2 regions of the Mesoplasma entomophilum genome follow, and region 2 is predicted to be linked to the other one. Evidence: a T-box and tRNA genes for the amino acid it is inferred to sense, from the RefSeq annotation. Region 2 holds a T-box; the other holds one or more tRNA genes.
What was found. A T-box is a leader RNA that pairs with one kind of tRNA and senses whether it is charged. The one in region 2 lies ahead of ileS (isoleucine--tRNA ligase), so its partner is inferred to be a tRNA-Ile.

Region 1: it encodes a tRNA-Ile, which carries the amino acid that the T-box ahead of ileS (isoleucine--tRNA ligase) is inferred to sense. The anticodon was not compared.

The regions. Positions count from the first base shown of each region.
Region 1 is NZ_CP024966.1:618,903-627,251, forward strand. Features, by position in the region: gene leuS (leucine--tRNA ligase) at 1-1,521, opposite strand, end outside; tRNA gene MENTO_RS02750 (tRNA-Ile) at 1,618-1,694, opposite strand; gene MENTO_RS02755 (hypothetical protein) at 1,771-2,262, opposite strand; gene MENTO_RS02760 (AAA domain-containing protein) at 2,255-5,716, opposite strand; gene rpsI (30S ribosomal protein S9) at 5,808-6,203, opposite strand; gene rplM (50S ribosomal protein L13) at 6,203-6,655, opposite strand; gene tsaB (tRNA (adenosine(37)-N6)-threonylcarbamoyltransferase complex dimerization subunit type 1 TsaB) at 6,747-7,313, opposite strand; gene tsaE (tRNA (adenosine(37)-N6)-threonylcarbamoyltransferase complex ATPase subunit type 1 TsaE) at 7,315-7,734, opposite strand; gene mgtA (magnesium-translocating P-type ATPase) at 7,789-8,349, opposite strand, start outside.
Region 2 is NZ_CP024966.1:461,339-469,687, forward strand. Features, by position in the region: gene MENTO_RS02090 (hypothetical protein) at 1-1,361, opposite strand, end outside; gene MENTO_RS02095 (RluA family pseudouridine synthase) at 1,342-2,277, opposite strand; gene MENTO_RS02100 (signal peptidase II) at 2,261-2,872, opposite strand; gene ileS (isoleucine--tRNA ligase) at 2,895-5,621, opposite strand; T-box leader at 5,660-5,874, opposite strand; gene MENTO_RS02110 (alpha/beta hydrolase) at 5,901-6,878, opposite strand; gene sepF (cell division protein SepF) at 6,950-7,348, opposite strand; gene ftsZ (cell division protein FtsZ) at 7,361-8,349, opposite strand, start outside.

The sequences.
Region 1 (8,349 bases), 160 kb from region 2:
TTCATTTTCTCCATCAGCTAAGATATAAGCTAAGTAATATCAACTTGATCCTGCAGATTGAGGCATTGTATTTGTTTCTCTTCTGTATTTAACACCATTAATTTCTACATTAACTCATTCTTCAACATTAGCTAATGGTGATTCTCCAGTACCACTTGGTTTAATATTTGTAATTCTTGGTAGTTCTACTGGTAAATCTTCAATTAAAGTAATTTCTTGGTTTGGTCCATATAAGACTGGAAATGGTTCACCATAAAATCTTTGACGTGAGAATAATCAGTCTCTTAGTTTATAGTTTGTTTGTTCTCTTCCTCAACCATGTTCAACAGCAATTTTTGTCATAGTTTCAATAGCTTGTTTTTTATCCATTCCATTTAGAATGTCTGAGTTAATAATTTTACCTTCGCCAACAAAAGCTTTTTCATCAGTTTTGTTTTCAATGACAAATTTTTTCTCTAAGTTAAATTTAGTTGCAAACTCTCAATCTCTTTTATCATGAGCAGGAACTGCCATAACAGCACCAGTTCCATAGTTGGCTAATACATAATCACTTACTCATACTTGAACTAACTCACCAGTGTGAGGATTAATTGCATAACTTCCAGTGAATACTCCAGTTTTTGGTTTTGATTCATCTTTACGATCAATCTCTGATTTGTTTTTTGCTAGTTCAATATAAGTTTGAACTTCACTTAATTGTTCAGGTGTTGTAATATTTAATACTTGTTCATGTTCTGGAGCTAAAACAATATAACTAACTCCATAAATAGTATCTATTCTAGTAGTGAAGACAGGAACTTTAATATCATTAACTAAAAAGTCTAATTCAACACCAGTTGATTTACCAATTCAATTTCTTTGTAAATCTTTAATTGAATTATTTCATTCTAGTTCATCTAATCCTTCTAATAAACGATCAGCATATTCTGTAATTTTTAAAACTCATTGACGCATTTTACGTTTAGTTACTGGATGTTCTCCACGCTCACTAACCATTAATCCATCTTTTTCAATAATTTCATCATTAGCTAGAACAGTTCCTAATTCTTGACATCAGTTAACTTCAACATCACGATTTTCTGCTAAACCTTTTTTATACAGTTGATTAAATATTCATTGAGTTATTTTGTAGTAGTTTGGGTTAGCTGTTGAAATTTCTTTATCAAAGTCATAACTAAATCCCATCATTTTTAATTGGCGTTTAAATGTTTTAATATTTTCTAAAGTAAAATCAATTGGATCATTACCTGTTTTTAATGCATACTGTTCTGCTGGTAATCCAAAGGCATCTCAACCCATTGGGTGTAAAACATCATATCCATTCATTCTTTTATAACGAGAGAAAACATCAGTTGCAGTATATCCTTTAACATGACCAACATGAATTCCAGCTCCGCTTGGGTATGGAAACATATCTAATACATATGATTTTTTATCTGATGTATTAGTTGTTTTGTTTGTATTATTTTCTTCTCAATATTTTTTTCATTTCTTTTCGATCGCTTTATGTGAAAATTCCATTTTAAACTCCTTATAAATATAAACTATTATTTATTTTACTATTTTTTAAAAAATAAAAAAAGTAATAATCAAATGATTATTACTTGTGATATCTAATGGTCGGAATAATTGGACTTGAACCAACGACCTCTCCGTTATCAGCGGAGTGCTCTAACCAGCTGAGCTATATTCCGAAAACAAAAATATTGTATTATTTTTACAATATTAAGTCAATAGAAAAGTGAATAAAAGTAAAAAGTATCTCTTTTTTTATTCGACTACCCTACTTTTTTTGTATTTTTTTCTTTCTTCATCAGACAAAGTTTGAGGTACATTTTTTTGTCTCATAACTTTATTTTCATATAAATCAGAATTATTTTCATATTCTATAATTGCTTCTGAAATTTCTGCTTTAAAATAGTTTTTTTCAGATAAATCTTGCTTAACTCAATAGTCAACTAAGTTCTTTAACTGATTCATTTTTTTAGGGCCTCTTGATTGAACAGAAGGTTTTAATGAATATCCACCTTTTCTTTGATCTACAATTTCATTTCTTATACTACTAATTAAGTGGGCCTTGTTATCAAGGTTTTTTCACTCATAGCCATTTCTGCCCAAAGAATTAAGGGATAAGGATATTATATTTTCTATTTCTGTTTCAAAATCTTCTCTGGCTTTTTTACTTGCTAATGCTGTTAATAAAAATAAAGCAAAAATTCCTAAAATAACTATAAATATTATTATTGGCAAAAAACTAGTCATTCTTTTCATTCTCCTTTAATCTATAACTTATTTCATTTAAAAATTTATTTCTATTTACTTTATCTTTGTTTCATCAATCAATTGATGAAATCCTTATAAAGTTTCATCCTCTATTTTCTAAAAAAATTTGTCTTTCTATATCTCTTTGTCTATCATATGCTGATGAATGATATGCTCAACCATCACACTCAATTGCTAATACAAATTTATTATCCTTTAAATCATAAATTGCTTGATCTATTTTGTAACCACTGCAAGGAACCTGAGTTTTAATTATATATCTAGATTCTAATTTTTTAGTTATCTCATTATAAACTTCTTCTTCAAAGTCTGAATCAAATTGCAATATTTCACTTGTTTGGGCTTTAATGTTAATATCATTTTTATTATTTAATAATAGTTGGATTTCGCGATCATTAATTTCATGTTTTTGTAATAACTCAGAATACTTTAAAAATGCTTTAAAATTTACTGCACCAATCGATTCTTTTTTTGGATTCATAATTTCAGATTGAATTGATTTAATTATATACATTTTTTCTTTTGCCCTTGAAATTGCAACGTTTAATCTCTTTTCTCCACCAACTTGATTTATTGGTCCAAAATTATTTCTAAATGAACCTTGCAAATCTTTAGAAAAACTTATTGAGAAAATAATTATATCTCTTTCATCACCTTGTACATTTTCAATATTTTTAATAAAAAGCGCTTTGTCCTTATCTTTTCTATTATAGTTTTCATTTAAATCTACATTAGTTTCAATTTCTTTTTCGACTAAAGATTCAATATATTTTTGCTGGTGTTGGTTAAATGTGATAATACCTATTGACTTTTCTTTTTCAGATTTAACAATTTTTCTCAATAATTTTATACATTCCTCAGCCTCAACAATATTAATATCATTTTGTTTTTGTCCTTCAACATCAATGATTTCGATAGGTTTTGAAGAAGGGTTTCATGGGTCACTAACAACATTTAGTTTCCCTTCATAATATTTATAATTAGAAAATTGAATAAGTTCTTCATACTTACTTCTATAATGAAAATTAAGCATATATCTTCTATATCTTCCTTTAGCGAAATCAATTAGTGATTCGTTATTTGAAAATTCTAATAATTCTTCTTGTTCATCAGATATGCCTTCTGTATATTCGTTTTCTATTTTATTTCTTGTTGAGAAAAAATCTGTTGGTTCTAATTGTTGGTCATCTCCAGCAATAATAAATTTTTTTGATCTAAACATTGCTGGCAAACATTTCTCGATAAAAATTTGTGAAGCTTCATCAAAAATACAATATTCAAACTCTTCTTTTTCCATTGGTATAATTCTTATATTTGAAATTGTTTCAGGCGATGCAAATATAATTGGGTACATCAATTCAATTAATGGGTAGAAATTATCAAATCAAGTTTTTAATCTAACATTTGTTTTAACTGAATCAATTCTTTTTCCCATCAAATTAAATAATGAAGAAAGTTCTCTTTCTGTTTCTGTTTTTACATCGTAGTATCTTCCGTTTAAAATTGTATTGCTTATGTAATTAATTCTTTTTGCATATATATCATTTAAATCATTTTCATTTTTTAATTTTATTTGCTTCTTGAATTCTTTCATTCAGTCAGTTTTATTTCATTCCAAAATACTTAAATTTTCAGATTCGAAATTATTATTATAAAAATTATAAATGTCTTCAACAGAAACATTTTCATTTTTAAATAAACTTATAGTTTGGATTAAGTCAAATAATTCTTCTTTTGACATGTAACCCATGATTTCAGAACAATTGTCTAATTCACTTATTGAATCACTAAATTCTTTTGAATTAATGAAATTAGTGAATTTCTTTTTTGAGAAAATACCAATCTTAAATGAAACTTTGTTTTTAATTTTTGAGTTAAAAATTATCTCTCTGAATTTTTCAGATTTAAAAATTAAGTCAACTAAAATACTTGTCTTTTCAAATGAAACATTAAAATATTTGCTTACTCTTTTAAGCGCATTTAATATTTCTTTATTTGTAATTAAATTAAAATTTTTAAAAACTCTTTCATATAAATCATTGTTTAGCTCAAAAGAATTATCAATTCTTTTGTTAGAAATTATTTTTAAGCTTTTTAAATAATTTTTACCTTTATCACTACCCATGACTTTTTTATAAGTTTTAAGATTTTCAATTATTTCTTCAAGCTTAGTATCATATTCTTTTGATATATTGTCAAAAGTGTTATAGATCCCTAATTGTTTTTTCTTAAATATATCATTTTTCACTAGATTGTAAAAAGCAGAAATTTTTTCATGAATTTCTTTTGCACTTTCATTGTTATGAAGCATTAATACAAAATTGTTTAATTTGTTTAATTTATCATAAACCACATTTGATGCAACTCTTTTCTCTGTAATAAAAATTGCTTTCTTTGTAACTTTATTCATACTAATTATATTTGCTATTAAATTAACTATTGTTTGAGACTTTCCTGTACCAGGCGGACCAAAAATAAATGTTGATTGTTTCAAAGAATTTTTAACCGCATCTTTTTGTGAATGATCCAAAATCGATATTGTTTTGATTTCATTATCTTTTGTTTCAGTTATATCCGCACTGAAAATATCAAATACTTCATTTGATATTTCTTTAAGGAAATTAGCGTCATTTTCAAATTCTGAATATGCAGATAAAATGTTACCTGCAGCTAAATCAAAAATACCAATAGCGCAAATATCTAATGGGTATACTTTAAACCCTTTTTCAAATCCTTGCTCTAAATATTTTTCCTTTGTTTCTTTTTTTGTGTAACCTTTTACATCAGAAAAAGTGTTATTAAATGTATTCAGAAATATTTGATCATTAACTTCAAGATTTAAACCAGCTAAGTTTAGTAGTCTTTTAATTGTTTGTATTGTTGTTTCATAATCTAAAAAGTCATCTGAGTTATATTCATAAAAATTTCATTTAAGATTATTTTTGTTTGCTATTAAATTAAAAAGAGCGTTGTTTATCACAAATTCATTTTGAATATCAATAACAAATGTTTGGCCATAATTTTCGACCGATACTTTATTTAATAAAATGGGTGCTCTAAAATAGTCTTTATCTTCATTTCCTAAAAGTCCATGAATAAAATACTTTCCTATGTACATACATTCTTGATTTTTTTCTGATGTTAGACTTTTATTTTTACTAATTATATTTTTTAGTTCTCTTATGTAACTATTGATTTCTATATATTTCTTTGATTTAAATTCTTCAGTATTATTTCTAAAATCAATTTCAATTTTATTTTTTGAAAACTTTTGACTTAAAGTTTCAAATTCTGTCAATAATCCTTTTTTTTCAAATTTATATAAGTTTATTGTTTGTGAATTTTTTAGAAAACTATTATAAAATGTGCTTCCTCTTCTAGTAGTATTTAATAAACGTGATTTAAATTCTTTCATTAACTCTATATTATTCATAATTTCTCCGGTCTTATTTTTAGTTAAATATATTCTAACCAAAAAAACATAAAAAAAACTCTTAAAAGAGTTTTTTGCTGAAAATGTTTGATTAACGTTTTGAGTATTGAGGTGCTCTACGTGCTCCACGAAGACCGTATTTTTTACGTTCTTTAATACGTGCATCACGTGTTAGCAACCCAACAGCTCTTAACCCTTTACGGTAATCTTCACTAGCAACTAATAATGCTCTAGCAATTCCTAAACGAGTTGCTCCAGCTTGACCAGTAAATCCTCCACCTTTAACTGTAACAGTGATATCAAAATCTTTTTCTGTTCCAGTTGCTACAAGTGGTTGTTCTAAGTCTTGAACTAATGTTGGATATGGGAAGAATTCTAATGCAGGAACACCATTAACAATGATGTTTCCTTTTCCAGGAGTTAAGATAACTTGAGCTACAGAAGTTTTTCTTCTTCCAGTTCCTCTATAAATAACTTTTTCTGCCATTATTTGTTATCTCCTTTTTTTACGAATGTTAAAACTTCTGGTTTTTGAGCTGCGTAAGGGTGGTTTTCACCAACAAATACGTGTAATGCTCTAAATTGATTTCTTCCTTGTACATTTTTTGGTAACATCAAACGAATTGAACGTTCTAAAATTTTAGTTGCGTCTAATTCTCTTTGAACTGCTACAGTTCTTCTTCTTAGTCCACCTGGGTGCATTGAGTGGTGGTAGTATGTTTTATCTGATTCTTTTTTACCAGTAAATAATACTTTCTCAGCGTTAATGATGATAACGTGATCACCATTGTTCATGTGAGGTGTGAAGTCAACTTTATGTTTACCTCTTAAGATTCTAGCTACTTCTGTAGATAATCTCCCCACATTTTGTCCTGCTGCATCAACAATATATCAATTTTTTTTGATATCTTTTGCAGCAATTAATGTTGTTTGTTTCATGTGCTTTTTCTCCTCTTATTTGACTTGTCCGGGGTCTTATAAATGTAGTAAGCAAAATTATTATAATACATTTGTTTGTAAATTTAAATTCCTAAATGAAATTTTTTATATATAAAGGTGAAATTTCTTCAATTTCATTAACTAATATAAATTTATCTTCTAATAGATTAAATGTATCAAGATAATCAACTGATTCATTATCTTTTTTAATTATAAAGTCATTATAAGTTTTTTTGATGTCTTCTAATTCTTCTAAACTAACTACAGTTTCTTTTATTAATGGTTTTTGATTTTCATAAACACCAAGATAATATTTATTACCTCTAGCATCGAGAACAGAAATTATTTTATCATTTGAAGCTTGAAAAGCTAATGAATTCATTAAATAAACTTTGATTTCATTATTTAAAGTTTTTAAAGTTTTAACAATTGTTAAACCAACTCTTACACCAGTATAACTTCCTGGACCATTGGTTAAGTAAAATTCTTCAATATCATTAATTTTTAAATTATTTTTGCTTAATAACATAGTGATAGTAGATAAGGCAATATCACTAACTTTTTTAGTATCTGGCAATATTAGACTGTCAATTATCTGATCATCTTTTTTTAAAATTAAAACTAACTTTCAATTACATGTATCTATAAACAATTTCATCTTAATAATTTCTTTCTATTTTAATTTTTCTAGTGTTTTCATCAATTACCAATATTTCGATTTTTAGGTTTTTAAATTCATTAAAGTCATAATTTAAATTTGTTCATCATTCAATGATGTTAATATTGTTATCAAATTCTTCTAAAAACATTTCAATATTTGACTGTTTGTCTAATCGATATGCATCCATATGATTTATCACCAAATTATTAGTAGTTTCGTATTGATTCAAAATATTAAAAGTTGGTGATGTTACATTCTCTTCAACACCTAATGATTTAATTAATTGCTTAGTCAAAGTTGTTTTACCAGCTCCAAGATCCCCTGTTAACAATAAATAAACTTCACCTTTAACGCTTTTTAATTCATCAGCAATTTTAATGGCTAGATCTTTAGTTTCATTAATGCTTTTGATAATCATTAAAATCACCTCTTTCATTATTAGATTATATAAAAAAATACCTATTAAAGGTATTTATAATCATTCTTTAAATTTTTTGATGTATAGTTTTTTTACTAATTGAGCTAGAAGGATGTAAGTTCCAACAAATCCTAATGCTACAAATATAAATGATCAGTGCGGTGTTGACATTTGAACCAATTGATTAATTGGTGTAAATGGAATCAATATAGCAGCTAAACAAATTACAATAGTTGCTATTAACATTGACATTGAACATTTAGACTGAATAAATGGTGTTTTTTCAGTTCTATATACTTGCATTACAGCTGTTTGAGTCATTAAACCAACAACGAATCAAGAAGCATGGAATTGCATTGCATTAGTGCTTCCTTCAGGAACACTTCCTTGGAATGGAACTAATTTATATCCAAATATTAAAACTAAGAATGTTGATATATCAAATATAGAACTTATAGGTCCATTTATAACTGCGAATCATATTATATTTTTCGTTGTAAACGGTCTTGGTTTTTGTAAAAACTCTTCATCAACATTATCAAAAACTAGAGCAAACATTACAAAGTCATATAATAAATTTTGCAATAACAGATGCAATGCTAACATTGGTTCTTC
Region 2 (8,349 bases):
TTATCATTTCAAAGTCCCTGTTCAAATCTTCCAATTCATCCAATTTTTGCAATAATTTGGTTATAGTGATCAAAATTACCACCAATATTATTTTTTGCATAAAATTGTAAGGCAGTAATAACATTATAGTTATATGCTGGGGCGTTTTTAAGAGTCACAGCAAATACTATTCCTACAACTATAAATACAATTAAGAATAAAATTAAAATGTTTTCTCTTCATGTTCATTCTTTAACTGGTTTTTTAACTAATCCAGCAAAAATAGAACCAAAGATGATACCTGACATTAATACTGAAAATGAACTTAATTGGTCTTGACTATTAAATATAGCTAAGATGATTAAAATTATTGGTCAAATAACTTTAACTTTACCAAATCTTGCAATTGGAGATGTTTCTCCTGAAATATTCATTGCTAATATACCAACCATGATTCCTATAATTGGTAAAGAACCAGAAGTTATTGTATATGGAAGTGTAGCTGAAACTACAAATCCAAGTGTAATATATGCTAAAACAAATGAAATAGCCAGCTTTCAAACATTACCGATAATAATTTCAGTAATTTTACTTATTGAAAATAGTGAGGTTGTTAATAAGAAAATCATTAATGCACTAAACACTATACCATTAGCAGAATCCATCGCACTAAATCCATAAGTAAATATTCTTCATCATTGTCCACCAGCAATTGTTAGTGATTGATTGGTTCCACCAAATATAATCATTGGCGCTTGTCACCAAATAGTTGATAAATAAGAAGGCTTTTCAGCACCACCACTACCATAAGCAACTTCTTGTAGAATACTTAAATTCATAAATAATCCAATAATTGTAAATGAAACTGGCATTATTATGAAAAAGAATAAAATAATTCAAGTGAAGCCAATATTATTGTTTTTAATTTTATTTAAAGCAATTTTAAAATTGTTTAATTTGATTTCATCATTTAATTCTTCATCTTGAATCTTATTTTCTTTTACTTTTTCTATTGAAATATAACTTTCGTTTAATTTTGAAATTGATGGTAAGAATTTAACTAAATTATTTTTAAGTTCCTTTGGTGTAGTTACAACCAAAATTTCAGTATCGTCTTCAGTTAAATTATTTTCATTTTCACTAATCACAATTTTTAATTTTTTAATTTTTTGACTCATAAAGTTTTTTTGCGCACTCATTTCAATGTTTGATCAAGTTTCTGTTGAACCTTGAATTTGAACTTCTATCAGTGCATACTCATTAGAATTATTAATAAATAAAACACGTGATTCTTTTATTTTTTTATCCACATTTTTGTATTTGTATTCTTTCTTTAAAAACTTTACTAATGCCTGATAAGTGTTAGATTGTTTTTCAGTCATTTTCAACACCACCCTCCTGAAGAATTTTATCAGTAAATTCTTTTGGTAATTCTGCTTTTAATTTTACCATTTCTTTTGTGATTGGGTGTAAAAATTCTAATTTATAGGCATGAAGCATTTGTCCGAAATCAGTTTGCTTTTCAGCTAACTTACCATATGCAGGGTCATTTACTATAGGATGTTTAATGAAATTGAAGTGAACTCTAATTTGATGTGTTCTACCTGTTTCAATTGCACATTTAACTAAAGTAGTTTTATCTAGACGTTTAATAACATCAAAATTTGTTACTGCATATTTAGAATTTTTTGATGTTACCATCATTTTTTTACGATCATTTTGATGTCTTCCGATCGGCGCATCAATGATCCCTTTATCTTCTTTAATTTCACCTCATACTAAAGCTACATATTCTTTGTATATTTCATGGTTCTTTAACATTTCAGTTAATACTTGATGAGACTTATCATTTTTAGCAACAATTAGTAACCCTGTAGTTTGTTTATCAATTCTATGAACAATACCTGGTCTTTCAATTCCACCTATTGTGCTTAAAAACTCAGCATCTCTGCCTAGTAAGGCATTAACCATTGTTCCTTCAGTATTTCCAGCACCTGGGTGAACAACCATGTTATTTGGTTTGTTAACAACTAAAATATCATCGTCTTCATAAACAATATCTAAATCTATTTTTTCTGGATTAATTGTTGATGATTTAACTTCAGGAATTGTTATTTCAATTTCAATATCTCCAATCAAGTTAAAGTTTTGTTTTGTTTCAACATTTCCATTAACTTTAATATTTCCATCTTTAATTAAAGTTTGAATGTAACTTCTTGAATATTCGGTAGATTCAGCCAATGCATCTACCAAGTATTTATCTAATCTTACTTTTTCGACATTAGCTATCAATTTCATTTATTTCTACCTCTTTATTCATTTCTTTTTCTTTTTTTGGTTTAAATACATGGAATATTTCAATTATGAAACAAATTGCTCCAAATCCAATCCCTATGTTTACTCACATGTCAGCTAAATTAAATATATAGCCTGATGATCCTAAAAAATTAAAATCTCAAACAAACATATCAACAACTCCACCATAAACTTTATTTACTTCATCAAATGGCGCTCATGATCTAGCTAATAAATTAGCAAATCCACCAGCTAGTAAAAGTGATGAAGTTATAATTCATTTTTTATCATTTAAAAATATAAATAGAACTATTAAACATATTACAAATACAGTTGCTAATGTTATTGCTAATTCAATTTTGTTTGAATTTCTTCCATAAGCTGATCCAGGATTAATAATAAAATTTAATTTTAAGAAACCTTTTATAAATTGTTTTTCTTCTTTTTGCTGCATTGTTGCTACAACAACTCATTTAACAATTCAATCTGCTAAAATCAAAAAACTCATAATTGGGGTTGCGACAACTAGTTTAAATTTTCACTTGAAATCATAGGCTTTTAAACCATAAACAAAATTGTTTATTCAATTTTTAAACATAACTATCACCCCTTAAACATATTTATAATGATTTTACTACTGAATTACATCTTTCACAAATTTCATCATTAATTAATGTGTCAAATATTCCTCAACATCTTTCACATTTTGCTCCTTGTTTTGGTTCAACACCAACATAAGCTATTTTTTGTTCTGATAAACTTGAACAGTCACTCGTAAAATTTAATGAGTTAACAATGAATATTTTTTCTAATTCTGATGTTGACTCAATATTTTTAAACTCATCCTTTAAACAAACTTTAACAACAGCTTCAAAACCCTTATTAATAACTTTTTCTTCTCTTGCAATTTCTAATGCTTTATTTACGTCATCTCTTAAGATCATAATGTTATTTCATTTATTTACAAAATCATCTGACTCAATGAAATCTTGTTTTTTATTATCTAATAAATGAACAGATTCAACTTTTTTTAAGTTAACCATTGATTGGTAAACTTCTTCAATTGTATGAATTAATACTGGTCTTAATAAATCTATTAACATTCAAAGTTGTTCGTATAAAACCGTTTGAACTTGTCTTCTTCTTAATGAATCTTTTTGTTCGATATATAAAATATCTTTAATAAAGTCTAAATAGAATGAAGATAAATCTTTAGTTACATAATTTACTACTAAGTTATAAACTTGGTTATATGCTAAGTTATCATAAGCTTCACTAGCTTTATTTTTAATAACACTTAAATTGTGTAAAGCATATCTATCAACTTCAGTTAAATCTGATTGATAATCTTTGCTTGGATCAAAATCAAATAAGTTTGCTAAAATAAATCTCATTGTATTTCTTATTTTTCTGTAAGATTCACCAATTTGTTTAATAATTTCAGGGCCAATTTTTTGATCATCAGTGTAGTCTGTTGAAGCTACTCATAATCTTAAAATATCTGCTCCTTGTGTATTTGCAAATTCAATAGGGTCAATTCCATTACCTAATGATTTTGACATTTTATTTCCTTTTTCATCAACTGTCATTCCATGTGAAATAAGTTTTTTATATGGAGATTTACCTGAGTAAATAGTTGAGTTAATCATTGATGCATTAAATCATCCACGATATTGATCATTACCTTCTAAATATAAATCATATGGTAATGGTAAGTTTTCAAATCTTTCACTTAATGCAATAGCACTTGATCCTGAATCAAATCAAACGTCTAAAATATCTTTTTCTTTTCTTAGGTTTTTATTTCTGTAAGTTTCAGGCAAGAATGTATCTGCTGGTTTTTCAAATCATGAGTTTGTTCCAAGTTCAGCGATTCTATCAATAGCAAATGCTAAGATTTCATTGTTTAATACTAACTTATCATTTTCATCATAGAATGCAACAATTGGTACACCTCATAATCTTTGACGCGAAATAGTTCAATCAGTTCTATCTTCTAATACTTGATATAAACGTTTTTTAGCTCACTCTGGTTTTGTTGTTATTTTATCAACGTTAGCTAAAATTTCATCTTTTGCTTTATCTAAACCAATAAATCATTGTGAAGTACAACGGTATATAACTGGTTTTTTAGTTCTTCAGTCATGTGGATAAGAGTGTGAAACAAATTTTAATTTTAATAATCTTTGTTTAGCGTCTAAATCCATTCCAACAATTTTATTCGCATCTTCATAAAATACACCAACTAGTTCTTTATTAAATTCAGCAATTTCGTTTGTGAATTTACCTTGATCATCAATTGGAGCAAATGGTTCTAAACCATGTTGTTTTACGATTAAGTAGTCATCTTCGCCAAAACCACCAGCGATATGAACAATACCTGTTCCTGCTTCATCAGTAACATGATGTCCAATTACAATTTGATTAATTTTTTGTTCATACAGTGGGTGAGCATATTTAATACCTGCAATTTCAGGGCCTTTTAGAGTTTCTAAAATTTCAAATGTTTCTCAACCAATTTGTTCAGCCACTTTATTAACTAATGACGACGCTAAAATAAATTTTCTATTGTTTGCTTTAACAATATTATATTCTATGTTTTCACCAACAGCAGCCATTTGGTTTGAAGGGATAGTTCAAGGTGTTGTTGTTCAGATAACAATTTCAGTATCAGTGTCAATTTTTGCATTACCTTCAACAATTTTCATAGCTACAAAGATAGTTGGTGATTTAACATCTTTATATTCAATTTCTGATTCAGCTAAAGCAGATTCACTTGAAGGAGATCAGTAAATAGGTTTTAAGGCTTTGTAAACCATTTCTTTTTCATACATTTTCTGGAATAATCTTAATTCACTAACTTCAAAATCATGCGTCAAAGTTACATATTTGACATCACTATTTGAAAAAATACCTAAACGTTTAAATTGGTTAGCTTGATTTGCAACTTGTTTTAAAGCGTAATCTTTACACATATTTCTAAATTCAACTGCAGGTGTTTTTTTACGATCAATACCCATTTTAGTAACAGCTGTTTCAATAGGCAATCCATGTGTATCTCATCCCATGATAAAAGGAGCTAAATATCCATTAGCGTTTTTTCATCTAATTATCATATCTTTTAAAGTTTTATTCAATGCATGACCAATATGTAAATCACCATTAGCATATGGTGGACCATCATGTAACATAAATAAAGGCTTACCTTCATTTAATTTTTGTTTTTTATCATAAATACCTTTTGCTTCTCACATTTCTTGGATTACTGGTTCTTTATCTTTTAATCCGGCTCTCATGTCAAAATCTGTTTGACCTATTAATAATGTATCTTTATAAACATTTTTCATTTTCTAATCTCCTTTTAAAAATAAAAATCGCCCCTATAAAAAGGAGCGATCAACCGCGGTACCATCCTAATTAATAAATTAAAACTTAATTTATCATCTTTAAGGTTTTAACGGTGCCACCGCAGAATTCTACTCAATATAATTTTTCTTTTCTGTTAAAAAAAGGTGATATCTTTTAAATATTATTACTAGTTCACACCAAACACTAGTTCTCTCTAAATAATTGATTTAAAAAACTTGTCCTTTAGTTTTTATAATAATATTTTATCTTATTTTTGATTAAATTTGATGTTTTTTTACAAATTCAGTTGTTCTTAAAATGTAATCTTCAGTAAACTTAATAATTGATTTAGTGTGATTAATTCCAGTATCATAAATAATCAATTCATTTGCCTCTGATTCTTCAATGTTATTTTTGACATCATGCATTTTAAAACTATCCAAAAAGTTTGTTACTCGATCAAATCTATTATGAATATACATAATCGGTATATATTTATGCTTTGCTTCAATTAAATTAATAAAATCAAGTTCAGCTAGATTTACACCATATTCATTCTTATAAATTTTTAACATATCTTCTAACACTAAGTTAACGTAATTTTCAAATATTTTTGGAGCATTATTAGCAACCATTCTTCTTAAGAGTTTTGAAACTGACATATAAGCTGAATCAGAGATTGCTCATTTAATATTATTCTCTTTAACAAATTTTTCCTCTGTTAAAGCCAAGTAATTAACTGTAAAACCACCCATACTTGTTCCAACAAGACCTATTTCTTCTGGTTTATAATTTTGTGTTACTCATGAAATAATTGTCATTAAGTCTCACTTTTCTTTATAACCTCAAGTTACAACATCACTATCACTTGATCCGTGATTTCTAAAATCAAAAGTTATAATATTGTATCCTAGTGAACGATAGTGTCAAGTTAAATATAAAACATTGAATCTTCCAGAATTAAACCCATGTACACCTATTACTCATTTGTTACTTGGTTTAGGGTTCAATCATACACTTGCAACTATTTTTACGCCATCTTTTGAAAGAATCGTAAAGTTAGATGTTGGGTTTTTATATTCTTTTATTTTTAATTTCTTATTTGAATTTCTATTAGTCGAATTAAAGTTATTAATCGCTTTAACAAAATTAATTTTTAAGCTAGCAGCTTCTTCACGTTGTTTGATTATTTTTGAAAAACTTGAGTTCCACATTTGAATCATTTTATGTGCTAATGTTGAATATTCTGACATAATAACCTCTCTTCTATTATTTATATTTTACTATAAACATACAAATAAAAATGAAATAAAAAAATAAGCAATGCTTATTTCCTAATTAATATTTTATAAATGTTACCTTCAATTTTTTTGTAGATACCATCGTTAATGTATATTACACCTGATATAAAATCAATAATTCTTCTTTTTTCTGTTTTTTCTAATTCAGAAAGATCTATTAAAACAATTTTATTAACTTTCAATTCATCTGCAATTTTTGCTGCATCTGAAAATGAAACTGGTTTAATTATTTCAGTTCTTCTAGAAGGAATATCTTGGTTGATTGTGTTTAATTCACTTTCTTTTGCATATTCCACTTCTTCATTAGTAGATTTCATTTCTTCATCATAAATACTGTATGCATTTACATCGCTTAAAGCTTGATCTGTTTCCCCTGATTCAACTTTTTTAGCTTTTATTTTATCTAATAGTTCTTTAATTTTCATTTTATTCTCCTACTACTTCAAGAATGTTGGGAAATCATCTTCAGTTTCATCAGAATAATTTGAAGTTGTGTTATTTGTAGAGTGCATAGTTTGGTGTGCGTGTAATACATCTTCTTCAAAAGATGTTTGAACTTTTGGTTCTTCTTCAACATGAGTTGATTTGTAAAGACTTGATGTTCTTAAGTTAGCAAATGTTGATGTTGCGTTTGATTTTGTTCCTAAACTTGCTGTTGCTTTCATCATTTCTTCGTCAAATCCAGTGGCAATAACAGTTACAACTAATTCATCTTTTTCAGTTAATTCTTTATTAATGGCAACTCCAAATACAATGTTTACCTCTGGATTATCAATTGCTTGGTTAACAACGTCAACAACATCATAAGCGTCATTTAATGATATCCCTTCTCCACCAGTAACATTAACAATAACGTCTTTAGCTCCTACAATAGCAGCTTCTAGTAAAGTTGATGAAATAGCATCATTTGCTGCTAAGTTAGCTTTATCTGGTCCTGTTCCTAATCCAATCCCAAATAATGCATTTCCTTTTTTAGACATAACTGTTTTAACGTCCGCGAAGTCTAAGTTAATTAGCGCTGGTACTGCAATTAAATCTGTAATTGTTTGAACACCTTGTTTTAAAATTGCGTCAGCTTCAGCGAATGCCTCTTGAATAGGTTTAGCTCCAATAAATTCTAATAAACGGTCATTTGAAATAACAATTGTTGAATCAACATATTTTTTTAATTCAATAATTCCTTCTTCAGCAAAAGTATTTCTGTATTTACCTTCAAATCTGAATGGTTTAGTTACAATAGCAACAACTAATGCTCCTGTTTCCTGAGCGATTCTTGCGATAACTGGAGCAGCACCTGTTCCAGTTCCTCCACCCATTCCAGCTGTTACGAAAATTAAGTCAGCACCTTCAAGTGCAGCTTTTAATTCATTTTCTGATTCTAATGCAGCTGTTTTACCTACTTCAGGATTTGCTCCAGCTCCTAATC